Regions from separate parts of the Paenibacillus sp. FSL K6-2862 genome, predicted to be linked through region 3. Evidence: riboswitches for the same ligand, from Rfam matches in the RefSeq annotation. Region 3 holds a riboswitch; each other region holds the start of a gene.
What was found. A riboswitch is a leader RNA that binds a small molecule or an ion and turns the genes downstream of it on or off. The one in region 3 is predicted to bind cobalamin.
Positions count from the first base shown of each region.

Region 1: another riboswitch for cobalamin. It lies ahead of MHB82_RS06795 (ABC transporter substrate-binding protein); the one in region 3 lies ahead of cobJ (precorrin-3B C(17)-methyltransferase).
Region 2: another riboswitch for cobalamin. It lies ahead of nikB (nickel ABC transporter permease); the one in region 3 lies ahead of cobJ (precorrin-3B C(17)-methyltransferase).

Region 1 covers NZ_JBBOSN010000001.1:1,483,953-1,493,997, forward strand. The annotation lists gene MHB82_RS06750 (DMT family transporter) at 1-901, shown strand, start outside; gene MHB82_RS06755 (hypothetical protein) at 939-1,274, shown strand; gene MHB82_RS06760 (hypothetical protein) at 1,303-1,713, shown strand; gene MHB82_RS06765 (Cof-type HAD-IIB family hydrolase) at 1,818-2,621, opposite strand; gene MHB82_RS06770 (lipoate--protein ligase) at 2,864-3,865, opposite strand; gene cobD (threonine-phosphate decarboxylase CobD) at 4,077-5,204, shown strand; gene MHB82_RS06780 (adenosylcobinamide amidohydrolase) at 5,204-6,001, shown strand; gene cbiB (adenosylcobinamide-phosphate synthase CbiB) at 6,043-7,023, shown strand; gene MHB82_RS06790 (histidine phosphatase family protein) at 7,014-7,661, shown strand; cobalamin riboswitch at 7,834-7,962, shown strand; gene MHB82_RS06795 (ABC transporter substrate-binding protein) at 8,372-9,373, shown strand; gene MHB82_RS06800 (FecCD family ABC transporter permease) at 9,370-10,045, shown strand, end outside.
Region 2 covers NZ_JBBOSN010000001.1:266,023-276,067, forward strand. The annotation lists gene MHB82_RS01220 (response regulator) at 1-614, shown strand, start outside; gene MHB82_RS01225 (alpha-glucosidase/alpha-galactosidase) at 725-2,026, opposite strand; gene MHB82_RS01230 (AraC family transcriptional regulator) at 2,222-3,049, shown strand; cobalamin riboswitch at 3,130-3,319, shown strand; gene nikB (nickel ABC transporter permease) at 3,498-4,421, shown strand; gene nikC (nickel transporter permease) at 4,422-5,255, shown strand; gene MHB82_RS01245 (ABC transporter substrate-binding protein) at 5,270-6,865, shown strand; gene MHB82_RS01250 (ABC transporter ATP-binding protein) at 6,865-7,662, shown strand; gene MHB82_RS01255 (dipeptide/oligopeptide/nickel ABC transporter ATP-binding protein) at 7,736-8,482, shown strand; gene MHB82_RS01260 (DUF5704 domain-containing protein) at 8,732-10,045, opposite strand, start outside.
Region 3 covers NZ_JBBOSN010000001.1:6,158,993-6,169,037, forward strand. The annotation lists gene MHB82_RS27875 (precorrin-8X methylmutase) at 145-792, opposite strand; gene cobK (precorrin-6A reductase) at 862-1,632, opposite strand; gene MHB82_RS27885 (sirohydrochlorin chelatase) at 1,629-2,858, opposite strand; gene cobJ (precorrin-3B C(17)-methyltransferase) at 3,062-4,957, opposite strand; cobalamin riboswitch at 5,358-5,546, opposite strand; gene MHB82_RS27895 (uroporphyrinogen-III synthase) at 5,743-6,567, opposite strand; gene MHB82_RS27900 (GerAB/ArcD/ProY family transporter) at 6,699-7,901, opposite strand; gene MHB82_RS27905 (hypothetical protein) at 7,955-8,176, opposite strand; gene MHB82_RS27910 (Ger(x)C family spore germination protein) at 8,169-9,368, opposite strand; gene MHB82_RS27915 (spore germination protein) at 9,373-10,045, opposite strand, start outside.

The DNA.
Region 1 (10,045 bases), 4.7 Mb from region 3:
TGGAACAACGTTCCTGGCGATTAAAATTGGCGTCGAGGCAGGCATGCCGCCTTTTCTATCCGCCGGATTACGTTTTATTATTGCAGGTGCATTGATGTTTGCATGGATGTGGATGAAAGGGAAGGTAAGTCTGTCCCTGCTGTGGAGAAAAGAAATGCTCCTGACCGGAGCAGGGCTGACCTTTGGTACGTTTGCCACGTTATATTGGGCAGAGCAATATGTCAGCTCAGGCGTCGGGGCTATTTTGTCAGCTACCGGGCCGCTGATGATTATGGTAATGCAGACTGCTTTGCTGCGGCACAAAATTTCTGCCCGCATGATTGCAGGCTGCCTGATCGGTTTTGGAGGCGTTGTGCTTGTCGTTTTACCCGGTGTATCCATTGGTGGGAGTTCACTGTGGTTATGGGGGTGTATCGCCGTACTTGTGGGAGAAGTATGCTATTCGGCAGGCGCCCTGTACTCCAAGAAGGTGATCAACCAGTTCAAGGAAGCAAGTCCCGTAGCGATTAATGCCGTACAGATGATGTATGGAGGCCTGCTGTTATCCGGGCTCTCGGCAGTGACGGAATCGTGGAGCACGTCTGGACTTAATTGGGCTCCGGCGATTTTGTCCCTGATCTACTTGACGGTGATTGGTTCAATGGTAGGGCATAGCCTGTTCTACTGGATCATGTCACGTACCAACCCGCTGTTCCCGGCAACCTGGCTGTACATTTCTCCTCCGATTGCGGTCGGTCTTGGAGCGGTTGTCTATGGTGAACATGTAAGCTGGATCACCTGGATCGGTGTTGTGCTGGTTGTATCCGGCTTGCTGGCGATGAATGAGAAAGTGATGAGCTGGCTGAAGAGAGGTAAACGAGCTAATTCATTGGTGCAAACTTCCAAACCTGTGGTAAAATAGGTATTTCCTTTTTTACATAGGAATGAGGTGAGGAATCATGTTGAACAGACTCAGACTCGGTGCAATATTTCTGTCCGCGGGGATTGTCCTTTATGGCATTATTCATATTGCTGCTGTTATACACATTCCGTTAGTAACTGTCTGGTCCACCAGATGGGGACGTTATTTGGAAGCTGTGTCGGAGACAGGTGGCCTCATTGGATTGGTTGTGGCGATCTTATTGTTTACTGTTGGCATGGTGCTTCTGTTGACTGCTCTGATTCCTGGTATGAACATGGGAAAGACGATACAAGAGATCCGGGAACGGAACCGTGAGTTTGATGAGCAGTACGGAAGCAGCATACGAAGTTCATATGACGGCCAAGATCGATAAAAACAGGTGAAAGGGGAGAGTGAGTAGCATGATCAAATTTTACGCAACGATCTGTTCGGCACTTACTCTCTCGCTCCTGGCTTCCTGGGTGGATCGCTATCCGAATGATGTTGAAACGCCAGCAGTAATGATGCCTTTCAGCAATCAGCTCCTGACCGTTTTTTTGATTTTGTGGGCATTCTATCTGTTTGCAGGTTTGCCGCTCACAGCAGTGTTGGACCGTTGTCTCAAGCGGAAAAGCGGGATATCGAAAACAGTCGTTTATTTTCTTGCTGGCTGTGTTGTAGGAGTTTTGGCCATGCTTCTGCAGGTTAAAGGTCCCCATAGCGAATCGATTATGATTGCACTGCTGTTTGGTGTCGGAGCTCTGGTATTTCTAATGTTCAATTCACTATTGGGTTACTTTCGCAAAATATGGTTGAATTCCCGATATCAATAGTAATGATTCCGAAGATACAACCAAAACAAAAACAGCCTCTGGTTCAGCGAGTTTATTCGCTGCCCAGGGCTGTTTTGTTTTACCGTATGCTTAGCGTTATCGTATTACTCCGCGTTCAGCACAAATTTCTCAATGACCTGCTTCACGCCGTCTTCGTTGTTGCTTGCCGTAATGTAATCTGCCAGCTCTTTGAGAGCAGGGATCGCATTGCCCATAGCCACGCCAAGGCCGGCAACTTCCAGCATTTCATGGTCATTCCAGGAATCACCGATCGCGATGCACTCGCTCAATTGGTGACCAAAGTGATCGGCCAGGAATGTAAGGGCATGGCCTTTGGTACCTTCGCGATGCATGATTTCGAGGAAGTATGGTTTGGACTTGGTGATATGGACTTCTGATCCAAGCAATTCACGCAGGTCAACGGCCACTTTATCCAGGTAGTCTGGTTCATCGATGATAAGCAATTTTGGTGTTTGTTGTTCAATAACTTTGATGAAGTCCGGCTCGATATGGTACTGGGTACCATTCAGCTTGGCGTAATCACGCAGTTTGTCGTTTTCTTCGCGAGCATACAGCTTGTCATCAATGTACGTTTGAAGATGGAGATTGTTCTCCAGGCAGTAGTCGTACAATTTGCGGGAAGCGTCTTGCGGTACATAGCGCTCATAGAGTACTTTCTCGTCCAGCAGGTTTTTGACCAAAGCACCCTGATAGGTAATGATTGGCACGTTTAATCCCGTTTGGCGAGCAAGTGCTTGTGCAGAAGCATAGGCACGTCCTGTTGCCAGGGTAACGACTACACCATGAGCAACCGCTTGCTCCAATGCCGTTTGTGTTGCAGGGGTTACTTCCTTGTTGTCGTTGATGAGGGTATCATCAATGTCGATTGCCATCAGTTTGTAAGCCATTTGAGTTTCTCTCCTTTTATCTGTATCTATAATCACGAACGAATGGATCCTTAATTACACCAGATCACTCCAAACGCAGAATCATCTTTCGATCACTGTTATCCCTAGATTTGTTTGAGTCCCTTATATAAAGGGGAAAATCCAGGGATAAAGGCGAACGCTTTGCTTCTCCAGATTGATTCTGCTTTTTCCGTTAAAGTGTAATAAAGGAATTCGTTCTAAAGCTATACTTACATCTAAATCTATTCTTCCAGGAAAACGAGGCCGATAAAGTCCTCCAGCTCCAGGTTACCGAAGTAGTGTTTCACATCAAGGCCCTCAAGTGCCGTGCGCACCTCGGATTCCTCATAACGCTTGCCACGCAGCATATCTTCGATATCCGCCACATCGCCTACACCGAAGAAGTCACCGAAGATTTTGATATCCTCGATTCGTCCATCCTTGATGTTCATGCGCAGATCGATAATGCCGACAGGGAATTTGCGGGTATGCTTCACATTGCTCTCCGGAGACAACCCATAGTTCCAGTCCCAGTTGCTGTAACGCTCAGCGGAGATTTCCTTGATCTTGTCCCAATCCTTCTCCGTGAGTTCATATTGGGGAACATCCTGCGGCTCCATGCGGAAGATGTGACGCAACAGCTCGTCCCGAAATTGTTCAATGGTCAGGTTGCTGTCAATCAGATCCCGAATGTTGGCAACCCGGCTGCGTACGGATTTGGTGCTCTTGGATTTGAATTTCTCAGGATTAACATTCAGGGATGCCTGAACATGATCCAGATTAAGGTCAAACATGAGCGTTCCGTGACTGAACATGCGTCCGCGGGTGGAGAACTGGGCATTACCCGAGATTTTCTTTTCCCCGACTTGCAGATCGTTGCGTCCAGTCAGCTCGGCATTCACACCAAGTTCCTGCAGAGCTTCCACGACAGGTTGGGTGAACTTGCGGAAGTTGTGGAAGGATTGTCCGTCATCCTTGGTAATAAAACTGAAATTGAGGTTGCCCAAATCATGGTAGACTGCTCCGCCTCCGGAGAGACGACGTACAACCTGCACACCGTTATCTTGAACATATTCGATGTTAATCTCTTCGATAGTATTCTGGTGTTTTCCAATAATTATGGAAGGGCGGTTAATGTAAAACAGCAGATAGCTGTCATCCATCGGCAGATGCTTCAAAATGTATTCCTCAATCGCGAGGTTTACAGAAGGATCTGTAATGCCCTGGTTATCAACAAACAGCATGGTCATTCCTCCATTAATGTATGTGAGGGACGATGATCCCTTATGTAGTGTTGCGCCTGCGAATCAAAATTCCTCTTCTATTGTAATCGAATTGTCGATTGGACACAAAGGAATTGAAGCAGGGAATGGATGGTGTAGGTAAATCAGGATTGACCCGTGACAGTTACGCCATCCATAATAAAAATGACATGCAGAAAGGATGACGGACAAAATGAGCGGTATCATTGAAGTTTTTGGACATGGTGGTGACGTGGAGACTGCTGCGTCAAGATTTGGGGGAAGTCCTGAGGATTTCCTTGATTTTAGTGCAAACATTAACCCTCTGGGTCCGCCCAAGGACGTTCTGAAAGCGCTGGAGCAAGGGATGCGGGCGATACTTCGTTATCCTGATCCTGCACATCGGACATTCAAATCATTGCTTGGCGAACGCCTTGGCCTGTCAGAGGAGTATATATCTATAGGGAATGGAGCTGCGGAAAGCATGGCTTTGATCCTGCTCGGACTCTCTCCACGGAAGGTGGGCACAGTGGAACCGGGGTTCTCGGAGTATCGTTCATTGTCCAAGCAATTTGGGGCAGAAATGCATCATGTTCTGGGGCAGGAAGAGCTCGAATGGCGAGCAGCTCCCGAAGATATCGAGAAGCTGATGGAACAGGTGGACTTGCTGTTTCTTGGACAGCCGAACAACCCCAATGGAGTACAGTATCCGGTTGAAGTATTGCAGCGGCTGGCCCGTCATGCCGAGAAGACAGATACGGTCCTGGTGATTGATGAGGCATTTATGGATTTCATTCCTGAAACGCAGCGACAATCCCTGGCTTCCCGATTACAGGATTACCCACAGGTGATCATCATTCGCTCGATGACCAAGTTCTATGCCATTCCGGGTCTTCGGCTTGGCTATGCGATTGGACGCCCGGATCTGATTCGTGCCATGACGAAGAAACAGGTAACCTGGAGTGTCAACGGCTTGGCACTGATCGCGGGAGAAGCCTGTCTAAGCAGCGGGGAAGCTTTTGAACGGGAGACGTTGGAACAGGTGGCGCTTGAACGAGAGAAACTGGCATCCGGCCTGGAGGCCTGTGGATGCGAAGTGACACGCGGGGAAGCGAACTTCTTGCTGGCACGTGTGCCGAAGCCATGGACAGCAGGAACCATACAGGCGGCTCTGGGGGAGCGAGGGATTCTGATCCGAAGCTGCGCCATGTACCCTGGACTCGGGGAAAGACATATCCGACTGGCGGTGAAGGACGCGAAGTCGAATCTTCGTCTGGTGAACGAAATGAGAAGTGTGAGCGGACAACCGACTCCGGTGCCAACGGGCGGGGGGGTGGAGTAATGGCATTGCCATTCTTGAAGCACTTTACCCATGCAAATGTAGAGCAAAATGAATATACTTCTTCTGCATGGCCCGGGTTAACCATCAGCGCACATGAACGCCATATTCGAGCAGCGATCCCTAACCCGGTAAGCGCCATTTCGAGTGCCGTGTTCGGCGGGGGTATGATCGAGCTGGATCGCATATTCAATATTTATGTAGACAGGCATTATCGTTGTGACGACCCGCCGCGTGATATTGCAGACCTCCTGAGAGGGTGGGAGGAGCGCACAACAGGCTGTGCCGGATTGCTGACAGCGGTTAAGCTTGCTCACACATCGGTTCAGGAATATGTGGGCGAGGAAGCAGGGATTTTGTGCTGTACGACAGCAGGTGTATCCAATGCTGCCCGGGCAGGCTCCGCAAGAACCGTATTTGATGCTGCAGGGAACATAACTAGCCAGGAGGGAATAGCCGCTGAATCACCCTACACTCCCGGTACAATTAATATCATGTTATGGATCAACGGCCGCATGACGCCCGGAGCTATGGTCAATGCCATTCAGACAGCGGTGGAAGCCAAAACGGCAGCACTCTCGGATTGCGGTGTAATGGATGCGGAAAATGGACTGACTGCAACGGGAACGACGACGGATGCCATTGTGCTTGCCACGAGTCAGGTGGAGGGGAAACCACTGATCTCTTACGCAGGAACAGCCACAGTGATTGGGGCAGGGATTGGGCGTGTCGTCTATGATGCCGTTACCGAAAGTTTGCAAGCTGGACAGGCGTGGAAAGAGAGGAATAGCAAGCGATGATATCTCTGAGTCAATGGGCAGACTGGCCCATATGGGCAGGAATGACAGGGGCATGGATTATTTTAGCAGCATACATACTGGATCGCCTCATCGGAGATCCACGTTGGATTCCCCACCCGGTGATCGGCATGGGGAAAGGAATTTCTGCACTGGAGCGGACGATAAGAAAACGAGTGAGCAGCGATCATGGGCTTAAGCGGGCAGGAATGCTATTTCCGATCGTCATTGCGGGTGGTTCATTGGTGCTTACTTGGGGAGTGTTATATATCCTGGGACTTGTTCACCCAGTGATTTCCGTTATCGTTGAAGTGGTACTAATTTCCACCACCATTGCTTCCAAAGGACTGAAGGATGCAGGCATGGAAGTGTATCGTCATCTGAGAGAAAGGGATTGGCCTGCGGCTAGACGTTCACTAAGCATGATCGTGGGGCGGGATACAGCGCATCTGGATGAACCGGAAGTGGTAAGGGGAACCGTGGAGACTGTAGCGGAAAACATCGTAGATGCCATCGTTTCACCGCTGTTCTATGCCCTGATTGGCGGTGCCCCGCTAGCGATGGCCTATCGGGCCGTCAATACGCTGGATTCCATGGTTGGTTATAAAAATGAAAAGTATTTGCATCTTGGCTGGGCCTCTGCTCGTCTGGATGATTGGGCGAACTGGATTCCGGCGCGGCTTACTGCCTTGCTGCTCATTACGGGTGCATGGTTCATGAGATTGAACGCAAAAGGCGCTGCACGCATGGTTCGCCGGGATGCCAGATTGCACCCTAGCCCAAACAGCGGATTCCCGGAGTCGGCCGTTGCGGGAGCGCTGGGCATCAGGCTTGGCGGGTATAACGTCTATCACGGAGTGGCTTCTTTTCGAGCCTATATGGGCGATCAGACACGGCTGATGGAATCAGAGGATATCGTGCGGACCACGCGTTTGATGTTCTGGTCGGCGGGAGCTTTTGTGCTGTTATGCTGGCTGGTAACGTTCGGCATCTGGACAGCAGGAGGTGCGCTGTTATGGAAGTAGATTCCGGGAAGCGTGTAACAGGAACGCGGGAGATCGTGTTTATCCGTCATGGGACAACTTCTTGGAATGTGGAAAAGAGATACCTCGGACATACCGATATTGGTCTCCTGCAGGATGCAGTGCGGGAACTGGCGCCGCTTCGCGAGTCCATTCGCGGGATCACATGGGATGCACTATTTTGCAGTGATTTGCTGCGCTGCCGGCAGACAGTGGAACGAATTGCCCCGGTACAAGCAGGACAAGTACAGTATGATTCGCGTTTGCGTGAGATTGATTTTGGGCAATGGGAAGGCATGACTTACAATGTGCTCAAGGACAATCCGCTCTACCGGGATTGGATTGATGCACCGCAGGATGTGACGCCACCGGGCGGTGAGCCTTGGCAGGCATTTGCTGCGAGGATCGACTCCTTCGTGGAGGAGTGCCTTGTGTCCGTTTCGCCAGAGGAACATTCCGAAGAAAATCATGTTCCTGTGATTGCCGTAGTTACCCATGGCGGTGTCATTCGGTACGCCTTGTCACGCCTCATAACGGAACTGGGATTCTGGGATACGCAGGTCATTCCGGGGCAAGCAATTAAGGTTCGGCTTGAAAAAAGCGGAAATAGCTGGGTTTCAAGCAGGGTGTCTTTTCCGTGAATCGGGTTGTAAGGATGTGCAATATAACCTATAATCACAACAGAAGTGTGACTTCAGCATGAATATATATCTCGTTATGCGCTTAAGCGCTGATGGATGGTACATGCTCACTTGAATGGTTACAATATCAGCGACCACGGGTCCCTTGTGCGAGCAAGAAGAGCTCATCGAGTTAATGCAAACGATGAACGGCACAATGGGTGAAATAGGGAAGCCGGTGTGAATCCGGCACGGTCCCGCCACTGTAAATCAGGACGAGCAGTCCTGTAAGTCAGGTTACCTGCCCTGGACGTACAAACCGGTGTTCCTTCGAGGAAAGGACAGCGTTTCGGGCAATTCTATGTGCATCAACGGCGGGTACGCTGTAGATGTGCAGATCGCCATATGCGAGACGTCATCCCTGATCCTGACGTAAGGATCGGGGATTTTTTTGTTCATATAGGATGAACCTGTAAGCTTTACACTAGACCACTACGATTGCAGTACCGTCTTCCGATCGCTGTTATCCCCAGATTTCTTTGATCCCCTTATTAAAAGGGGAAATCCGGTGATAAAGGCGAACACTTCGTTTCTCCAGATCGGTTCTGCACTCTCCGTTAACGTGTAAATGTTGCAGTTCAAACCTTATATAGGAACACCAAAGTATGGGGAGTAAGAGTTTGAGCATGTTGCAAGAAATAGTACAAATAGAGAAGGGGAGAATGAACAGAATGAACATCAAGAATTGGAAAGGCATGGCGTCCCTGCTGACAGCAGCGATGCTCACACTGGCTTTGGCCGGCTGTGGAAATGCAACAACGAGCGAGGGAACAGGTACGTCTACGCAGCAGCCTGCACAGGAGCAATCCCAAGGCCAGGAGCAGACGGATCTCAAAACACAATATCCACTTACGGTAACGGATGCGACAGGTGAATCCTTCACGTTTGAGAAAGCGCCAGCCAAAATCGTATCCGTATCTCCGGCAGAAACCGAGTCGTTGTTCGCGCTTGGACTAGACGAGCAGATCGTAGGCGTATCCGACTATGACGATTATCCGGAAGCTGCAACGACCAAACCGAAAATGGGCGGTGTGTCGAAGCCCAATGAAGAATCAATTATCGCAGCGGAAGCAGACATCGTATTTACAGGGATCTCCATGAGCGAAGAAGCTGTGACGAAGCTGCGCGAACTGGGAATCACCATTTTCAAAACAGATCCGAAATCGATAGACGATGTCATGAACAACATCGAAACGTTCGGCAAAATCACGGATCATCAGGAGCAGGCACAGGAGCTCATCACGAAGATGAAACAAGATGTAGCGGACATAACCGAAGCGGTTAAGGCTGTGAAGTCGGAAGATCAGAAAAAGGTATATGTTGAATTCTCCCCAGGCTGGACTGTGGGTAAAGGCGAATTCATGGATGAACTGATTACGGTAGCCGGTGGAATCAACGTTGCTTCCGACCTCGTGGGCTGGAATGAAATTAACGAAGAGAACATTATTGCTTCCAATCCGGATGTCATTCTGTACGCCAATGATGTTATTGATGAGAACTCCAAAACATTGGATCAGATCATCAAAGAGCGCAGCGGCTGGGATCAAATCACGGCGGTGAAAGACGATGCAGTTATTGGCCTGGATGCCAACCTGCTGAGCCGTCCGGGCCCACGTGTAACGGAAGGTTTGAAAGCTGTAGCCAAAGCGATCTATCCTGACCTGTTCCAATGAGTAAAAAGCTGGCAGTGTACGGAACAGCCGGAATTCTGCTGCTTGTGCTGACTGTGCTGATCTGTACGGGCATCGGTTCAGTGGCTCTGCCTGTCCGTGACATTGCAGGCATTCTGCTTCATCACATGCCATGGATCGGAGATTGGATCACGCCTGACTGGAGTACGGCAGCCGAGCAGATTATATGGAAGGTCAGGTTCCCGCGGGTACTGCTTGCTGTACTCGTGGGTGCATCGCTGGCCATCGCCGGAGCAGGCTTTCAGGGGGTCCTTCGTAACCCGCTGGCAGATCCGTTTACGCTTGGCGTATCGTCTGGTGCATCGGTGGGCGCTGCTTTTCTGATTTTCTTCGGATTGCAGTATGCACTGATCGGAATCTGGACCTTGCCGCTCGTTGCGTTTCTGACGGGCGTGCTCACATTATGGTTTGTACTCGCCCTGGCTCGTGAAGGGCGCAAAATACCGACGCACAGCCTGATTCTGGCGGGTGTGGTGATGCAAAGCTTTCTGGGAGCGGTGGTCTCCTTCCTGTCGACCATGTCGAAACAGACGATTAACGAAATTATATACTGGACGATGGGAAGTCTGGCTCTGCGTGGGTGGTCGTATACGGCCATCCTTTTCCCGTATTTTATACTGGGTCTGATTTTCCTTTGGAGCCGTGCCCGTTCCT
Region 2 (10,045 bases), 5.9 Mb from region 3:
ATCAATTCGAGATTCATGAATGTGGAGATGGCGACGAGGCTGTCATTCAGGCGAGCATCGTTCATCCGGATCTGATCATACTCGATCTGGGTCTGCCGGGGATGTCCGGGATGGATGTGCTGCATCGCGTCCGCGAATGGTCCCAGGTGCCCATCATTGTGCTGACGGCGAAGGAGCGCGAGGAAGACAAGATTGCTGCCCTTGACGGTGGGGCTGATGATTATGTAACGAAGCCGTTTGGCATGGGTGAACTGGTTGCCCGGATTCGGGTTGCGCTTCGCCATGTGGCGAAGACAACCGATGAACCTGTACTGCGTTTTGGGTCTCTCACTGTAGATCTGGCACAAAGGCAGGTGGAGCTGGACGGTTTGCCGATCAAATTAACACCCACAGAGTACGATATGCTGAAGGTTCTGGCCTCCAATGCCGGAAAGATCATTACCCAGCGCCAGCTGCTGCAGCAGGTATGGGGCGGGCATCATCACGAATCCGACAGTCACTATCTGAGGGTCTACGTGGGTCATCTGCGCAAAAAGTTAAAAGAAGACCCTACGCAGCCACGATTCATTCAGACCGAGCCCGGAATTGGCTATCGCTTTTTGCTTCAGGATTAGTATGAAATTGTAACAAGAATCCCTTATTAGAAAAGCGCCGGAGCCTCCTGGATTTACAGAGGTCTTCGGCGCTTTTCTAATCATCAATGAAATAAAAACTATCTTTTGCTTTAGGATGTATACTTCGGCAGCCAATCCCCATGAGCTTCAATCAGTTCATCACACATGGCAACGATGTCATCAATGGACAGCTCGGCAGCCGTGTGCGGATCCAGCATGGCGGCATGATAGATATGTTCCTTCTTGCCCGTCATGGCCGCTTCAATCGTCAGCAGCTGGGTGTTGATGTTGGTGCGGTTCAGTGCCGCCAGCTGTGGAGGCAGGTCACCAATGTATGTTGGGCTGATTCCAGATCCGTCCACCAGACAAGGAACCTCGACACAGGCCTCACGAGGCAGGTTGGTAATTAGACCGGTATTCATTACATTACCGCCAATTTTGTATGGACGGTTCGTTTCCATTGCTTCCATGATGTGCGAAGCGTATTCGCGGCTGCGCGTATGTTCAATATGTTCACTGGCAAACAGTTTCTCGCGCATTTCCTTCCATCCTTCAATCTGGTTCACACAGCGGCGCGGATACTCATCCAGCGGGATGTTGAAGCGTTCGATCAATTCCGGATAATTCCGTTTGATAAAGTATGGATGATACTCGGCATTGTGCTCGGAAGACTCGGTTACGTAATATCCAAAACGATTCATCAGCTCGAACCGCACCATATCATGATGCTGCTCCTTCTGTTTCTCCCTCGCCAGGCGTTTAATCTCTGGATACAGATCCTGGCCATCTCTCGTTACTTCCAGCAGCCAGGCCATATGGTTGATTCCTGCCACTTTTGCAACTACGCCTGTCTGATCCATTCCCAGCGCTTCAAACAAGTGAGGCACGCATACCTGCACGCTGTGGCACAGACCTACCGTTTTGATCCCTCCATGCACGTTCATGACATTGGTCAGTACGGCCATCGGGTTGGTGTAGTTCAGGAACCAGGCGTCAGGACACACTTCCTGCATGTCCCGGGCAAAGTCGAGCATGACTGGAATGGTACGCAAATTACGGAAGATACCGCCAATGCCGAGGGTGTCAGCAATAGTCTGACGCAGCCCGTATTTCTTCGGTATTTCGAAGTCCGTAATTGTACATGGATCATATCCGCCCACTTGAATGGCGTTAATGACATATTTGGCACCGCGCAGTGCTTCTTTGCGGTCTGTGTATTTTTTTACGGAACAACGGCTTCCAAGAGAACGGCCCATACTGGTCAGCAGTCGCTCGGAATCATTCAGCCGTTCGGCATCGATATCAAACAAGGCCAATTCAAAATCCTGCAGTGCTTCAGTCATCATGACGTCACCTAATACATTTTTGACAAAAACGGTGCTGCCTGCACCGAGAAACGTAATTTTGTTCATCTCAAGTCCAGCCTCCCTGAATAATGGTGTACCCCAACTATAGGCCGATCCAGCTTATATAACTATGGTTCAACCTCTCCCTTACATGGCATAATCCCATTTTTGGTCCCGCTTTCAGCTGATATTTAACCAATATACCTGTTATAATCTAAAGTAAGATACATGTTGATGCGGAAGAAGTGAAGGGGTGGGAAGGTGAGTCCAATCGAGATGAACGTGTTGCCCATGGACTGGACACAGATGGAGCTGGTGCTGCTTTTTTTTGGCTGGGAGGATTGTGATCCGTCTCATTATTGGGGTCCGGGGGTACGAGATTCCTATGTGGTTCATTACATTCATGAGGGACGGGGAACCGTTCATATGGAAGATAAGGAGTACCATTTGACGCAGGGTCAGGGCTTCGCCATTCTGCCGGATACGATCATTCATTATGAAGCCGACGCGAACGAGCCTTGGACATACTCTTGGTTCGGATTTAAGGGCGTACATGCCAAGACTTTCATGCAGCGGGCAAACCTGAGTCCAGCATGCCCTGTATTCGAAGCCAGGGATCCAAAGGTAATGGATGGTTTATATGCAGACATGGTTCAGGCCTCATCGCGCAATGGTGGAGATGTATTTAGCCAGAGCCTGCTGTACCGATTAATCGCCGAACTGATCTCCTCATCCCCTGATGAGGACAAGCCGCAGAGGCCCCTTTCCACCAAGGATGAATACATCAGACAAGCAGTTAAGTTTATGGAGAACAGGTACAGCCAGAAGACGTCCATCCTTGATATTGCACAGTCCGTGCGTCTGGATCGTACGTATCTGTCCGGTCTATTTAAGGAGAAGTACGGAAAGTCGTTACAGGCCTTTTTTCTTGAATACCGGATGAATCGCGCAGCAGAGCTGCTGCAGAGCTCAACGCTTTCGGTCAGTGAGGTTGCCCACTCCGTGGGGTATACGGATCCGTTGTTATTTTCCAAGATGTTCAAGCGTGTGACAGGAGTCTCCCCCAAAGGTTCGAGAGAGCGGGAATAGGCTGATGAGCTATTTCAAATTTGAATAAATGCTTTGATCATTATCTGTGAGCCAGCTATACTGGTACAGAATGCATTTCAATTGAATATGTGGAACTGGGTGCTATACCTTCGGGTAGAAGCTTAATAGGGAAGACCGGTGTGATGCCGGCGCGGTCCCGCCACTGTAACAGAGGAGTCATGCAGCGTTATGCCACTGGTTTAGGCCGGGAAGGTGCTGCAATGACGAGGATTCTGGAGCCAGGAGACCTGCCTAGTTTAACAACACAGTAGTACCTACGGGAGATAGGAAGGTGTTTAGAGAGCATGATTTTTTCTGAAAATCTGTTTATTTAAGACGTCCTTATCCGGTATTAGCGGAGAGAGACGTCTTTTTTGATATGCATGGACAAGTCACGTGCGGGGTTGGAGATTGGGGAGAGGATGTCAGACATGTGAGTAGATATATTGTGAAAAGATTCATTCAGCTGGCAGCCGTGTTATTTGGCATTTCGTTTCTGACATTTCTGCTGACCTATCTGTCTCCGGGGGACCCGGCAAGGCTTATGCTCATGTCTACAGGAGTCACTCCGTCGGACGAATTGGTACAGCAGGTGCGTGTCCAGCTGGGACTGGATCAGCCGTTTTGGATACGCTACGGAACCTGGCTGGGACAGGTGCTTACCGGAGATTTCGGAACGTCCTATAAATACGACAGGCCTGTGCTCGACATTCTGCTGTCCAGGCTTCCAGCCACGCTTCGGCTAACAGGAAGTGCCCTGCTGCTGGTCATTCTGATTGCGTTTCCACTGGGTATTTTGTCGGCCGTCTACAGAAACAACGTGCTGGATTACGTCATACGCCTGTTTTCGTTTGCCGGGTTGTCCATGCCCAGCTTCTGGCTCGGGATGCTGCTCATGCTGGTGTTTGGCGTACAGCTCAAGCTGCTGCCCGTCATGGGGAGTTCGGGCTGGAACAGCCTGATATTGCCCGCATGCACACTGGCGTTACCTCTGATCGCCCAATATATCAGGCAGATCCGTACGGTGATTCTGGAAGAGATGTCCCAGAATTATGTAACGGGGGCCAGAGCCAGAGGTGTGAAGGAGAGAGTCATTATGATGCAGCATATTTTACCCAATATATTATTGCCCATCGTTACGCTCATGGGCATGTCTACAGGCGCCCTGCTTGGCGGGGCTGCCATTGTGGAAAGTTTGTTCGTATGGCCCGGTGTAGGGCAGATGGCGGTGGATGCCATCTTTACAAGGGACTATCCCCTGATTCAGGGCTATGTCATCTGGATGGCAACCATCTATGTATTGCTGAATCTGATTGTTGATCTCTGGACACATCTGCATGACCCGCGGATTCGACTGGACGTGGATGTGTGAATGAGAGAATTTAAGCTTATTCTGACACAGCATCGCTGGTTCACGTTTCTATGTTCATTGACCCTCCTCTGGGTCATTCTCGCCATGATTGCGCCGCTGCTTGCACCGCATGATCCACTGGCAACGAATTTTGCCAAGGTACTGCAGCCTGCCAGTTCGGAATTTCCGCTTGGAACCGATCAGCTTGGACGCTGCGTGTTATCCCGTCTCCTTTACGGGGCCAGGATGTCGCTTCTGCTTACATTTATGATGATCGGAATTGTGTTTGTGCTTGGTGTAGCCATTGGTGTTATCGCGGGTTTTGCCCGTGGGCTGACGGATACAGTGCTGATGCGGTTATCCGATACGCTGATGGCCTTTCCAGGATTAATCTTCGCTATCGCAGTAGTGGGGATGCTGGGGCCAGGCCTATTTAATACGGTAATTGCCCTGGCTGTTGTATGGTGGGCGAAGTATGCACGACTGGCAAGAAGTCTGGTGATCTCGCTTCAGCAAAAGGAGTATGTCGCTGCGGCAGCCTTCAGCGGTGCGCGGAAGATTCAGATCATCACCAGAACCATCCTGCCCAATATGCTGTCTCCTCTTATCGTTATGGCGATGATGGATGTGGGCGGCATGATGTTATCCATCTCAGGCCTGTCCTTTTTGGGGCTGGGTGCTCAGCCTCCTGAACCGGAGTGGGGGGCGATGCTGAATGAAGGCAGGCGATATTTGCAGACAGCTCCGTGGCTGTTGATTTATCCGGGACTTGCGATTTTTTGCACGGTGATCATTTTTAATTTGCTGGGCGACAGTCTGAGGGATGTGCTGGATCCCAAGAAAAAGGCAGCTTAACAGGAGGAACGGGAATGAATTCGAGATATGGAAAAACGCTAACGCTTACCATACTGTCATTATTGATCTTATGTATTATCGCGGCATGTGGCCAAACCCCAACAAGTACTTCCACCTCATCATCATCTGGCGAAAAGGCAGCTGAGGCGGGCAAAGGCAGTGCAGGTACACCGACTCATCTGAATGTAGCGCTATTCTGGCTTGGAAGTAATCTGGATCCTGCAGAGGAGTGGAACGGCTGGACCCTTACACGGGCAGCAATAGGAGAGACTCTGATTCAATTTGACGAAAATATGAAATTGGTACCGAAAATTGCGGATAGCTGGGATCGTATTGATGATACGACATGGCATTTTCATATCCGGGACGGTGTAACGTTCCACAATGGGAATAAGGTTACTGCAGACGCGGTGAAGAAGTCCATTGAACGCTCCATGGAGCTGAATGAGAGAGGGCAATCGACCTTGCCGGTGGCTTCCATGACTGCAGAAGGCCAGGATCTCACCGTCAAAACAACGGAGCCTTACGCCTCCCTGCTCGGCAATATTGCTGAACCTTTGTTTGTCATTGTGGATACGAGTACAGATACATCCCAATTCAAGAGCGAACCTATCGCTACAGGTCCATTTATGGTAACAGGCTATACCCCGGATCAGGAGATTGAGGTGAAAAGGTATGACGGATACTGGGACGGGGCAGCCGATGTGGATACCATTACATTCAAATATATCAAGGATGACAGCACACGTGCCCTTGCACTGCAATCGGGTGAGATCGATGTAGCCAGCAACGTGGGACGAAGCAGCTTGGCATTATTCCAGGATCAGAGTCAATATACGATTGATGAAATCCCGAGCCTGCGTACACAGTTTGTATGGTTTAATACGAAAAACCCGCTGCTAAGCGAGCCGGAAGTACGGCGTGCAATCTCGTACGGCATAGACCGCGAGATGTATGCAAACACACTGGTGGGCGGCCAGGCGGCCAAAGGCCCGTTTACCTCGGCTCTGCCTTTTGGCTATGATCAGGTCAAGGGGTATGACTATGAACCAGAGACAGCCAAGAAGCTGTTGGATGAGGCTGGCTACAAGGATGCGGATGGGGACGGTATTCGGGAAAAAGACGGACAGAAGCTAACGCTTCAATTGATCCTCAATTCAGCTTACGAATCGGACTCCATTGTGGCTGCTGCGATGCAGTCCCAACTCAAGGAGATTGGGATTAACCTGGAAATGACCTCTTACGAGGATCTAACTGATCACCAAAAAAGCGGGAACTACGATTTGGCTCTGACCAGCATTAATACAGGAATTACTGGAGATCCCCAGTATATTCTCGACTTTTATTTCAAAACGGGAGCGGAGTGGAACATCGGTGGATACAGCAATCCGAAGCTGGATGCGGTGATTCAGCAGCTGCATTCCGAATTCGATGTGGAGAAAAGATATGAACTTGCTGCAGAAGCCCAGCAGATGATTCTGGATGATGCGGCATACATGTTTATTACCTATACGCCAATTAACATTGTAAGCAAGAGCGCCGTACAGGGTGCGACGATGTATCCGATCGACTTTTATCTCCTGGATCGCAATATCCAGGTTGGGCAATAATGAACGCTTTACTGGGTGTAGACCGCCTTTCTGTAGTGTATAAGAGCGGTTCGCCTGCACTGCAGAATGTATCGTTTGCAATGAATGCCGGAGAGATTATCGGAATCGTGGGCGAGAGCGGAAGTGGTAAATCGACGTTGCTTCGAGCTTTGCTTGGCATGCTGCCAAATGGTGGGCAGTATGTCGGGGGAGACATTGTTTTTCAGGGAAAATCGATATTTAGTTATTCGCAGAAGGACTGGCACGGTGTACGCGGCAAGCGGATGGCTATGGTTTTTCAGGATAGCGGTTCTTATCTGAATCCCATCCGTACAGTAGGAAGTCAGTACATCGAGGCAATCCGTACACACGTTGGACTATCCAAGAAAGCTGCCTATGCTATGGCGGTGGACATGCTCTCACAGATGGGACTGGATGACCCCGAGCGGATGATGAGCATGTATCCCGGCCAGCTTAGCGGAGGCATGAAGCAGCGAACGGCAATTGCCATGGCGGTAACGATGGAGCCAGAACTGCTGCTTGCCGATGAACCGACCAGTGCACTGGATGTAACCACTCAGGTTGAAGTGATCAAACGATTGACCAGCCTTCGGGCAAGTCAGGGAACAGGGATGATCATTGTGACGCACAATATTGCTGTTGCAGCCCATATGGCAGACTACATCGGTGTGATGCAGAACGGGTCACTGGTTGAGTTTGGACAAACTTCAAGCATTATTACAAGTCCACGTCATGCTTATACCCGCGAATTGCTAGCTGCAGTACCTGAATTGGAGGGGAATACGGATGGTAGATGAGAGGATACCCGTTCTGGAAATGAGGAATTTAAGTAAAACCTATGAATCCAGGGGCCAGGGAGCCCATTCAGCATTGCAATCAATCAACCTGAAGCTGTATCCGGGAGAATGTCTGGGAATTGTAGGCGAGAGCGGAAGTGGCAAGAGCACCTTGGCCAAATGTGTGACCCATCTGGAAAAGGCAACCTCTGGGCAGATTATCTATCGTCAGCAGGATATTACACTGATAAGAGGAGAGGCTTTGCGACTGCAGCGCAAGCAGATTCAGATGGTTTTTCAGGAACCTTCTGCGATTTTCAATCCCCGCATGAGGGTGGGATCGTTTATTCTTGAGCCTTTATTGAACTATAAACTGATCAAGCGCAGGCAGGGCGAAAAGGAAATTCATCGTTTGCTGGACCTGGTGGGGTTGCCTGCTGCGATTGCTGACAAGTATCCACACGAAATCAGTGGTGGGGAGCAGCAGCGGGTGGTTATTGCCCGGGCGATCGGAGTGCAGCCGGATGTGATTATATTTGATGAGGCTACCTCGGCACTCGATGTTTCCATTCAGCAGCAAATTTTGAACCTGTTGGTTCAATTGCGTGAGGAGACAGGGATTTCATGTATCTTCATATCACATGACCTGGCTGTGGTGCAGCAGGTTAGCGATCGCACTGCGGTTATGTACAAGGGTGAAGTCGTTGAGGTGTTAGAAAGTGCACAGCTGAATCGTGCAGCCAGTCATCCCTATACGCGGAACTTAATGGCTTCGGTGTTGTCGGTGAAAGAAATCAAAAATAAGATGCGAGAGTATGCCCTCCAAGGCATCACGGGCTGAGTTGGTACGATGTATTGTGGTTTCTATAATGAAGCGAAGAAAAAGGATTATTCCGGGTCATGGTGGTGACGGCCGGAGTAATCCTTTTCCTTTATAAGGACTATAAGAAATGATGAACTGATGTTGAAAAGTACAACAATGTAAGTAAACCGATGTGCGCAAACCGATCTATGCAGACCTATCTATGCAAACCAATATACGCAAGCATAGGTGACTCAGCCGAGTATTAAGCATTGCCTGCTGTCTTTTTTAATGTGGTACTTGGGATTGGAAGTCGTTTCTGCTCGACCGATTGGCATGGTAGAAGACAACATCCCCGTCTTGGATGGGCCAAGTATTGCCTTCAGTATTGACCGGATTGTTCTGAAAGCCCTCCATCTGCCACTGATTCATCAGAGGTGCATAGATGTACTGGAGATGAGGCGCGTCAGTATCGCCATTTCGTAGACTTTCAATATTGAAGTTGACTACGATATACCCATTTCTCAGAAACACAGCGGACTTTTCATCCAACTGATTTTGTCTCGCAAGTGGCTCCATATCCGTGCCTTTCGGCACGGCATATACATCGGCTGGCAGGCTGTATTCTCCATACCAGTGCTGGATGGCTGCATTTGCCCGATCCAAGTTAACACCTTGCGGGATGTCCGTTTTGGGTCCGATCAATGTACGAATGGATGAGGGCAGGATCATCCAATCATAACGTCCCACCCACGTTTTCTGGTGCGAGATCTGATCGACGAAACGAACCATGTATTCTGCCAGTGTGCCTTGGCTCTGCTCCTCTTTGGTCAGTTCATAGGTGTATCGATAACGGGCGGTATCGCCCATTTCGGTACCAGGAACATTTCGTAAACGGGCATTCAGAACCACAAAGCGTTTCTCCAAATCCTGTGCAGATCCGATACGGATAAATCTTTCCTGTCCTCTGTGGTAATACAGATCCACCTCCTGCCGGGAGGTACCGTCCTCGTTCACGAAATGAAAAGTTGGCGTAATCCGTACCCCATCCTGCTGACCAAACATATTACCTTTCGTTTTGAGGTCAAACTTGATATGGTACCCGGTTTTTACAGCCACATTTTTGAATCCCTGTATTGGATGGCTGCCTGGACGAATGGGCAGTACGAAAGGTGCCAGGTTGCCACGAGGGTCACCGTCTATACGATTCAAGCCTGTCCAATAACTGACTCCCGTTGGCTCCGGACTGCCTGGCTGCTTGCGAAAAACATTTTCCCAGTTATAGTCCGAAATGTCGGTGACATGAAAATCGTATAGCCTACCGATGACTTCGACAGGAACCGTATCGGAAGCTACGTGATGGGCCAGGTTGGTATTGGCATCCTGCTGTTCTGTGAAGTTGGAGGGTGCGTTCTCCGCAATGTTGCGGAATTCAATTTCATAGTTGCCCTCGTCTACCCATACCGGGAGGTAAAAGCTGGTGTCCAGCTGGTTTACCGGGATATCTACCCAGGTTTTAGCCGGGATAAATTGGCTTCTGTCCGCGTTGTAGACATCGAACGGGAATTTCACCTGTTTCAATCGAAAATATTTGGCATAGTC
Region 3 (10,045 bases):
TGAGCAGAATAGCTTCACTCAGGTTCGTTAGAGTTTAAAACTCATGATTATCTGCGAAATAAGGCTCTTGATGTTCGTTAGTACTGCCCTTGTACTCCCTGCTAGGTACGCTCTAGCTACGCTCAGCGTAGGCTGAAGCAGCGACTAGGCCTTCACTGCCATCAGCGAGATGGCGTTCAGGGCCGCTACCACGATGGTGCTGCCGCCTTTGCGGCCGATGTTCGTGATAAATGGGATGTCCAGCTTGCGCAGCTCATCCTTGGATTCGGCTGCGGACACGAAGCCAACAGGCATACCAATGATCAAGCCTGGCTTGGCTTCGCCTTCTTTTACCAAACGGATCAGCTCAAGCAATGCTGTCGGTGCGTTACCGATGGCATAAATTCCGCCATCGTAGGCCTTGGTTGCTTTGCGAGTCGAGATGATGGCCCGCGTTGTATTCAATCGCTTCGCTTCCTCCATCACATCTGGGTCGGAAATATGCACGTGCACATCTCCACCGAACCCGCGAATACGATCCTTGCTTACTCCAGCCTGGATCATCTGTACGTCGGCAATAACGGATTGTCCTGCACGAAGGGCTGCAATTCCTGCCTGAATGGCATCCGGATGAAACACCATGCTGCGGCCAAGTTCGAAGTCAGCTGAGGCATGAATGACACGCTGTACAACGGGATATTGTTCTTCCGTGAATGGGTGCTCACCCAGCTCCTCGGTAATCATCTCGAAGCTTTTCCCCTCAATCTCCTGAGGCTGTACAGTTAAAGGTTTAAATTCCGTTTTGAAATCCATATGCACTCACTCCTTCAATCGTAATATGATTCAAAATGGGTCTATCCTAATTTGATCTATTCGGGTGTCCTACTCCATCAATACGCGCTTCAACTCGGAGAGTACGCCTTCAAATTCATCAAACACCGTTCCGAATTCAGCTTCTGGGCGGGATATCAATACAACCTGAATGCCAAGCTCCAGCGCAGATTGAATCTTCTCATCTACAGCCCCGGTCTTGCCGCTTTCCTTGGTCACCATCACGGTGGTGGCATAATGCTTGTACAATGCTTCATTCATTTCACGGGAAAAGGGCCCCTGCATCGCAATAATATTGCGCTGTTCCACACCCAGTTCACCGCATTTCTCCATATTGTCGAGACGCGGAAGCATACGGGCAACGAGACGAATATCAGGATCACCGAGCAGATGCTTGGTGAAAATCTGCAGCGTTTTGCTTCCAGTCGTTAACATGACAGAACCTTTGAGTTCTTTTGCCTTAAGAGCTGCTTCCTCATAGGAAGGCACGACATGAAGCAGCGGATGGTCATCGTAGGCAAGTCCCGTCCGCTCGTAACGGATATAAGGAATTTCTGCCTGTCTAGCTGCTTCCATGGCATTGGCATGGGCCTCTTCCGCAAAGGGATGACTTGCATCCACTATGGCACGGCTACCTTTTTCACGGACAAGCTGGACCATTGCCTCTATCGTCAGCCTGCCTGTTCGAACCGGCAGCCCCGCCTCGGACAGACTGTGCGCTGCACTCTCAGTTACAACCGATGTGAGTACGTCCATCCCCTGCTGCTGAATCTGTACAGCCAATTCCCGCGCATCACTTGTACCGCATAACATCAAAATCATGGACGGTTCACCCGCTCCGAAGCAGCTGCGATCTGAGCATGCCCTGCATCTTCTAGTGAGATGTTCTCTCCGTCTCCGCCCTCTTCATCTTGATTATGTAACGCACCTTCGTGGTCATGATGCGAATGGTGAAGTTCTCCGTCGTGGTCATGATGATAATCCAGCGATGCTTCACGGCTGCTCACGGCATGTTCGTGAGTATGATGCTCCTCATTGTGGTGCTCGTGATCATGGGCGTGATGATCGTGACTGTGTCCATGGTCTTGGTCATGATGATGATGGTCATGACTGTGATCATGTGCATGATCATGATGGTGGTCATGGTCATGATCGTGATGATGATCGTGCCCGTGATCGTGATCATGGTGATGGTGGTGATGTTTGGCAGCCTCAAGTCTGAATTGGCAGTTGTCACAGTTGGCCGCTACCCGTCCATTCAATCCTTCGTTCGCGCGTTCCAATACCAGTTCCACCAATTTCGGATGGAATCCAAAATATCCACCGATCTCTACCTGAACTTCCGGATGTGCCGCAGCAAATTCTGCGGTCATCTCATCAATCCGTTTGATCAGCACCCCTGTGAAAAGGAAATAAGGCATGATGACGATTTTCTTCGCCCCGAGCAGGAGACAACGCTGCAATCCATCCGGGAATGAAGGCTGCGTCACGCCGATAAAGCTGCCTTCGGCCCATTTGTACGGTAGCTTCTCCCATAACATCCGGGTCATTTTGAAGAAATCACTGTTGGCATCTGGGTCACTGCTTCCCCGTCCAAGGACAAGTACGGCTGTCTCTTCATCCGTAACAGGAGCGGGTGGAGCCGCCACTGCTGCGCCGCCTTGCTTGGCGGTAACAAGGACAGGCTGTGCTTCCTGCAGACGGGTCTGCATAATTTGTACGACTTTTTCATGTACGCCAATCGGACGCCCATATACGAATTCCACTTGCGGATAACGGATCTTGGCCCGGTCGATGGCATTCGGGATATCAATTTTGGCGTGGCCCGCAGCAAACAAAATAATCGGCACCAATACGAGGCGCGTTGCCCCTTTATCTACACAAGCCGTAACCCCTTCGGCGATGCTCGGTCTTGTTAATTCTAGAAAACAGGTCTCTACCACGGTATTCTCCGGCGCTTTCTCCGCTACCGCTCGTGCAAACTCCATTAACTCCCGGTTTCCCTCTGGATCACGGCTGCCGTGTCCAACCAGCAAAATGGCATTCATCATGGCTTCTTCCTCCCCCGCCTGATCCATAGACCAGGCATCTCAATTTTAGGTTGTGCTTACTTGGTAAACGAGCCTTTCACGAAGGGTAACCTGGTTACCCAATCATTTCGATCTATATAAAAGTGCAATGGAATTTTTCCGGTATAACTACAAACGCTGGTTAAAAAAATATTCAGATGGTAACAAAACTGGCACAATCCCTAGTCGCCGCATACCGGGTTTACTTCCACGGTCACAGGCGCATCGACGTGACGGAAGCCTTGGATTACTCCAACGCGTTTGAAAAATTTATGGAACCTCTCATTCGGGTGTCCTTTTTCCTTGTACTCCGCTACGATTCGCTCCACAATCCCGCCAATCTGATCACCTGGAATCCCTTCGGCTACCGGCTGGGCAGGGTGAGCGTTTCGTCCGAACTTCTTGCCGCCAAGGAACAGGTCGTATCCGCCCTTGCGGTAGACGATACCGATGTCCTCCAGCACGGCGCCGTAACACGCCATGCCGCAGCCATTCAGAGCTACGCTGGTCTCTTTCGGCGCACTAAGTCCGCCTATAACAGCCTGCAAATGATTGGCCATCGGAACAGCATCATCCTTCTCCATATTGCAGAAGTCACAGGCCTTCACCTTGATAACGTCACCGATCGGCACCACGATGAAATTCGCTGCACGCAGTTCTTCTACCAGCTGATCCGGCTCAAAGGTCGGTACCCGCAAAATAATCTGATGCTCCGGCGTGTATTCCAGCTCGCCTTCTTCACTCGCGCATTGTGCCAGCAGCGCCATCTGGGCTGCGGTAAACTTCTTGTTGCCAACGCCAGGCGACACGCCAATCTCAAACAGCGGTGCCTTGCGTCCCGGCTCGGGTGCTGTCCGCACAGCAGCTGCCCCTGCAGCCTGCGTTCCGGCTGGAACACCAGACCCGGCTGCATCCAGCCAGCGGCTGGCCGCTTCGCCAGCGAGCTTGCCGCCTGCCGCAAGCCGCGTCAGTGCTTCGGCAGCCAGTTCGGCTGGACCAGCATGCGGCACCGCCAAGGCAGCACGAGGTGCGCCTTCGACCGCTGCAGGCCGCTCGGCTGCAAGCACCGCGGTGCTGCCGCTCGCTGGCTGAGCAGCAGGCAGGCCAGCGCCCTGCTGCCCTTGCGGGCCCATGCCCGTACTGGCGCTAGCGCCGCGCAGGGCTGGTTCCGCAGCCGGCTGCGCGATCTGCGTATCGCGGGCCGCGCTTGCTGCATCGGCGGAAGCGGCAGAGCGGGCCTCCATCGCACCGAGCGACCAAGGCTCAGCTTCCGTGCGGAGCCGCTCATGCGGTCTGAGCGGCTGTTCCACGGTATTCAGCGTGTATTTCCGCTGATATCCGCGCGGTGTGACCATGAGTCCTTCGTACATCATGGTCGAGGAGTTACCAATGATCACAGTCGTAAGCATGCCGATATCATGATTCAACATGTCTTCCAGCGTGGTCATCACAACATCTTGACGTTCTCGATAGGCACTTTTTACAAGCCCCACGGGTGTCTGAGGACTACGGTACCGCAGCAGCATCTCCTGCGTCTCCACGATCTGGCGTGTCCGGCGTCCACTGCGAGGGTTGTACAGAGCAATGACAAAATCAGCTGATGCTGCTGCTTCAACACGGCGAATAATCGTCTCCCATGGCGTAAGGTGGTCACTCAGACTGATCGTACATGCATCATGCATCACGGGTGCACCCAGCAAGGAAGCACAGGATTGAATGGCAGATACACCCGGGATAACTTCAACGCCAACGCCCGTTTCCGGCTTCCAGCCTTGCTCCATCAGCACCTCATACACTAATCCGGCCATGCCATATACACCTGCATCGCCACTGGAGATTACTGCAACGATTTTGCCCATCTCGGCCTGTCTGACCGCTTCCTGTGCCCGGCTTACTTCCTCGGTCATGCCTGTCCGTACAATCTCCTGTCCGTCCAGGAGTGGACGAATCAGATCAACGTAAGTGTTATAACCAATGATGACCTCACTCTCCCGAAGTGCCTCCAATGCCCGTGTGGTGATATGCTCCATCGCTCCTGGGCCAAATCCGATAATCAGCAGCTTTCCTTGACTCTGCATTGCTTCTCCTCCTCCATCTCCCTGTTCACCCTTAACACGCCAACCACATCTATATCATCGCTACTTTAGCCGTTGTCTGTAGCGAGCTCTTGATTATTGAGTTGCTCCGTGCAGCTCAACCTTCTTATCCCGGCTATTCCAAAACAGTGAAAAAGGACGGCTTGACCGACCTTCTTCTTCGCGGCATGTTCGATTAAATCCAGTTCCAGATCGACTGTAAAAAAACAAAAAAATCCCATCCTTATAACGGATGGGATACGCATGTACGTACACTCAAGAAGACAGTCCACGGCCCTATAGAGGATAGACCTGTGGCTGCATGGCCGCAAAGGGCCTGCCAGGCGAACCGGTTGTTCGCCCGTTTCCTGATTCTTCGTACACCACTCCTTTCCGCGAAGGGTTCGGTGACACATGCAAGGTAGGTCTCCTGGCTCTGGATCATCAGCTTCCTTTTCTGTCTTCCCCGAATGTACGAGTGACCTGGATGAAAAGGGCTTCACCATTACAGTGGCGGGACCGCTCGGGATTTGCACCCGATTCCCTGTTACCTCTTGCTCGACGCAAGAGCACCTTGCTTGTTTTCATGAATGATATTGCTTTCATCATAACATCGCTCAGGAAAAAATGTCCATGCTTATGATGTTTGTCCTTGATTCTATTTTCAGACAAAACAGAAAAAAAGTTCTGATCCAGAACCGATCAGAACTTGAATTATGATATGCATATGAGAAACCCTCATAACAATCTTACTAGATACTATATTAGACTACGTCCTGATCTGCTTATCAGGATTGATCTGCGTGTGCTGCAGCAATATATCGTCCCAGCTCAACGATGAGCGCTCCCATCTTTTCTTCCTCCGGAACAACTCGTGCTTCAATCCCTTCTTCACGCATGGCGTTCGCAGTCACTTTGCCAACAGATGCAGGAATGACACCGTCCCGGAAGGCCTGCTGCATCTGTTCCAGCTTTCCTTGGGAAGCCGCATACGCTGCCAAAAACCTTACTTGGGGACCGCTCGTGAATGCTACGGCATCAACCTCACGCTGCACGATCTCATTCAAAAGCAGTTCCAGTTCAGCCTCTTCCGGCGGTACATGGCGATAAGGCAGAACCTGTCTTACCTCGGCACCCTGTTCTTCCAGCCAGTTGACCAGCTTCGGCGCAGTCTCCCCATGAAGCTGGAGCATGACTTTCTTGCCGGCAAGATCATGTGGCGTGAATTCGCGGATCAGCCCGTCCGTACTGCCATCATCATCCCGGACCAGCGGTACGAGCTTGCGCTTGCGAAGTGCATTCACCGTTTTGTATCCTCTTGCCGCAATTGAAGCTTCCGACAGGACATCCAGCAGTTGACCAGCTATGTCCATATCCTCTGCCATTTCAAATATGGCATCGAGCCCCATGCCAGTAGTTAATACTGCCCAATCGGGTGGATCAGAGATTAAGGATACGAGACCATTACGTATGTTCCGATCATCCAGGAATACCGTTCCCTGTGCTGGCCGCACGAGTGGAATGCCACCCATTTTCTCAACTAACAACGCCATTTCCTTGGATTTACGCGGTCCCGTCAGTGCTACACGTATACCTGCCAAATGTTGAGCCATTCATGTTTCCCCCCAGTTCGTTCGTCCGAACGTCATTCGTTTGACTACAGTATACAGGGTAGTTTCATGGAGGGAAACCACGTTTCACGTCATTTGGCCTGATCTTCTATAACGATTTTTTATGATTGGCATCAGGAAGGCTGAAGCTCGCCCCCCTGCATGTCATCCTTTCCAGTTTCGTCTTCCTGGTCCGAACCACGTCTTTTCTTCTCCTGTTCATGCTGCTTTTTGGATGGTTCACGATGCTTCTCTCCTTGACGTGAAGAGTCTCTTTCCTTTTTACGTGGTCGGAGAAACACGAAAAGAATGATGGGAAAGAGAACTTCGAACAGAATGGCAATCCATGTCCATTCCCGCGTGAAGCGGAACAGTTGAATCGCATTCTTGAAAAACCAAAATGCACATACGAATCCTAACAGTGCAATTGGACCCGTCATGAGCTTCCCGGAAACTTTGGGAATGATCCGTTTCAGACCCCAACAGATAAAATACAGGTCAAACCCAATCTTCGTAATCATCGCTGGCATGGTTACTGCAGCTAGGGCCAGGTCAAACCGGTCCAGAAAGTCACTTACCTGCAGCTGTCTGGCAAGTTCGTATGACGGGTATACCAGCCTCGACGCAATCGGCACACCAATGGAGGTAATGGTCTCGATCATAATCAGCATCATCAGCAAGGCACCGATCGTTATTCCCCATGTTATCGGTTTGAACCGAAAGTCGCTTCCCTTAACGACAAAAGGCAGTGCAATCATCTCTCCAAAGAAGGAAAAGATGTACCAGCTTCCCTTGCCTACACCAGCTACATCAATATCAAAGTACGGCATCAGATTATCCAGGTTAACTTGTTGAATCAACATGAATGGGACAATGACTGAGTTGAGCAGAAACAAGGTAATGTACAGCTCAGACATCCCAATTAAGGAACCCAGCCCTCCTCTGACAATAAACACAGCCATGACCAAGAGAGATAACACGATAATGGATATGGGCGTCGTCTCAAGCAAGGTTATACTTACATAGTCACCGATTAACCGGATATCACGAGCAAATATCAAAAGAAAAAACATGATATACATCAGGCCCGTCACCCTTCCCAAGAAGGGGAATCTTTTGACCAGTGACTCGAAGAGGTCCTGATCGGGAAACCGGCTTTGGACACGATTTAACATCCACATAGATGCAAATGTGACCAGAAACACAGGAATATAGGATAGATAGGCATGCTGTTCGGCATAGAAAATGGCCTGTGCATGGGGCTGAATCAGCGTACCTGTTACACTCAGCAGCAAGATTAGCAGCGTTAGCTGCCGGCTAGTCACTGCCTGATTCATCAAATTACCTCCTTTCTATCTGCTCAACCGGAATGTCGATATGTGACAAACATCTATGGCAGCGGTAAATTCCGCTGGATCCAATGGGTCAGCCAAACCGTAATAAAGAACGTTTTGCTTAAATGAGTAACATAGAACCAAATTCCGGTACTGCCTGCTATCACCACATAAGATAACCAACGGTTGATCGCCGCCGCCTGCTTCAGATGCTTAAAATCCATGATAATGACGATGATGACCATCGCCAGGTAAGTAAACACGAGCGGCTTAATCATGGACGATCTCCTCCTCAGTCAATCCAATCGGTTTATTAGTAATACCTACATTCTCTATGATGATATGGGGCTCTACCACAACCTCCATATTTGGATATATGTCATACCAACGGTCCTTGATCCTGTCCCATTCTTTTGGCATCTGCTGATGGATGGACCGACCAATCCCCAAAATATCGGCATTATACTTACGCTGGAGCAGCCTTACGCCCTCCTCGATATCTTCCTTCACTTTTTTGTGAAAAGCTTCGTTAAGCGTCAAAATCTCACGTTCCCGCAGATCGCCGTAATTCGATTCGTTATCCACCAAAACTCCCTTGGCGTATAGTTGAATCGTGACACTCACTTTGTCATTACGAATATGCGGCTGGAACGAAGAATTGTTTTCGTTCAGCTTCAGGAACAACATCCCCTCTCCCTCTGGAGCTTTAACCATTACCTCTGGGGTATTGGCTTCACCCATGGCCAAAATCAGTGCATCCGCAGGAGCCTTTTCGATCATTCCCACCAGTTTGTCCTTTTTGAAGATTGCCAGTCCATCCAGCTTGATATTGGTTTTGACATCCTTCCAATCCTTCGGTACGTTTTCCGTAAGGGAAGCGATCGGAAGAAAGGGATCTATGCCGTCGGCAAGAATGGAGTCTATAAACAATTTGAGCGAACGCGGATGCCGCATATTCAGGAAGCATAACTCCCGTACCATTTCCGAAGGAAATTTTTCAATGGGTGCGTCTGCATCAAGAACCTTAAATGCTTCTCCCTTGGTCACGACTGGCATGGCTGACAGGCGGTTCAGCGGATATCTGGTTAATAGGTCCAGCATCGGAGCAATGCCTTCCCTGGCCAGGTCCTCTCCGATCAGCAGCGTACGACGATGAGCATAATAGAGACGCCGGGATAAGGCCTTTTGCCCTTCTAGCGAGGTCCCGCGAAACGTTTTGGCTGTCGTGGACAGCATGAACCAGGATTTGTCCCCGCTTGTCCCTCCCCCGCCACCTTCACTTCCGGAAGCGCCAGACTGACCAGGTAACGCTATTTGCAAACTTGTCCTATAATCCTGCTTCTCCTTGTCCACTGCAATTCCAATCACAAATGCAACATCATTAATCTCTTCGCGATCCCAACAGCCTGATAACAGGAGGGTACACAGGAAAAGCAGCACCACGGTGCGATACTTATGCATGAAATGCATGAGCTTACCATCCCTCCTCAGCTTCTGGCGAACCATTGATCTTGGCATTCATACGCTTCTGATCCCGATGCACCGTAGAAGGACGATTGATCATCTTCCACCAAGGTGTACGAATCACAATATCCTTGGTATCCGTTCTGTTATAAGGACTAAGACCTGACAGATACGGTACACCGAAAGAGGTCATTTGCGTCAGATGCACAGAGATCAACACCAATCCAACCACAATCCCATACAACCCAAGCGCTCCGGCAAGAAGCATGATGGGAAACCGCAGCAAGCGAACCGTGATGGCAAAGTTAAAGCGTGGAATGGTAAAAGACGCAATACCAGTCATGGATACAATAATAACCATCGGTGCAGATACAATTCCGGCCTGAACTGCTGCTTGCCCGATCACGAGCGCACCTAGGATACTGACGGCTTGGCCTACCGTTTTCGGCAACCTGACCCCGGCCTCTCGTAAAGCTTCGAATGACAATTCCATAATGAGAGCTTCCACAAGGGCTGGAAACGGAATGGCTTCCCTTGCACCGGCAATACTCAGAATCAGCGTGGTTGGCAGCATATCCTGATGAAAAGTTGTTACAGCGATATATAGTGCTGGCAGAAACAGTGCGATGGCTACAAACAAAAACCGGATCCACCGTATCAAATTACTGATAAAGAACCGTTCA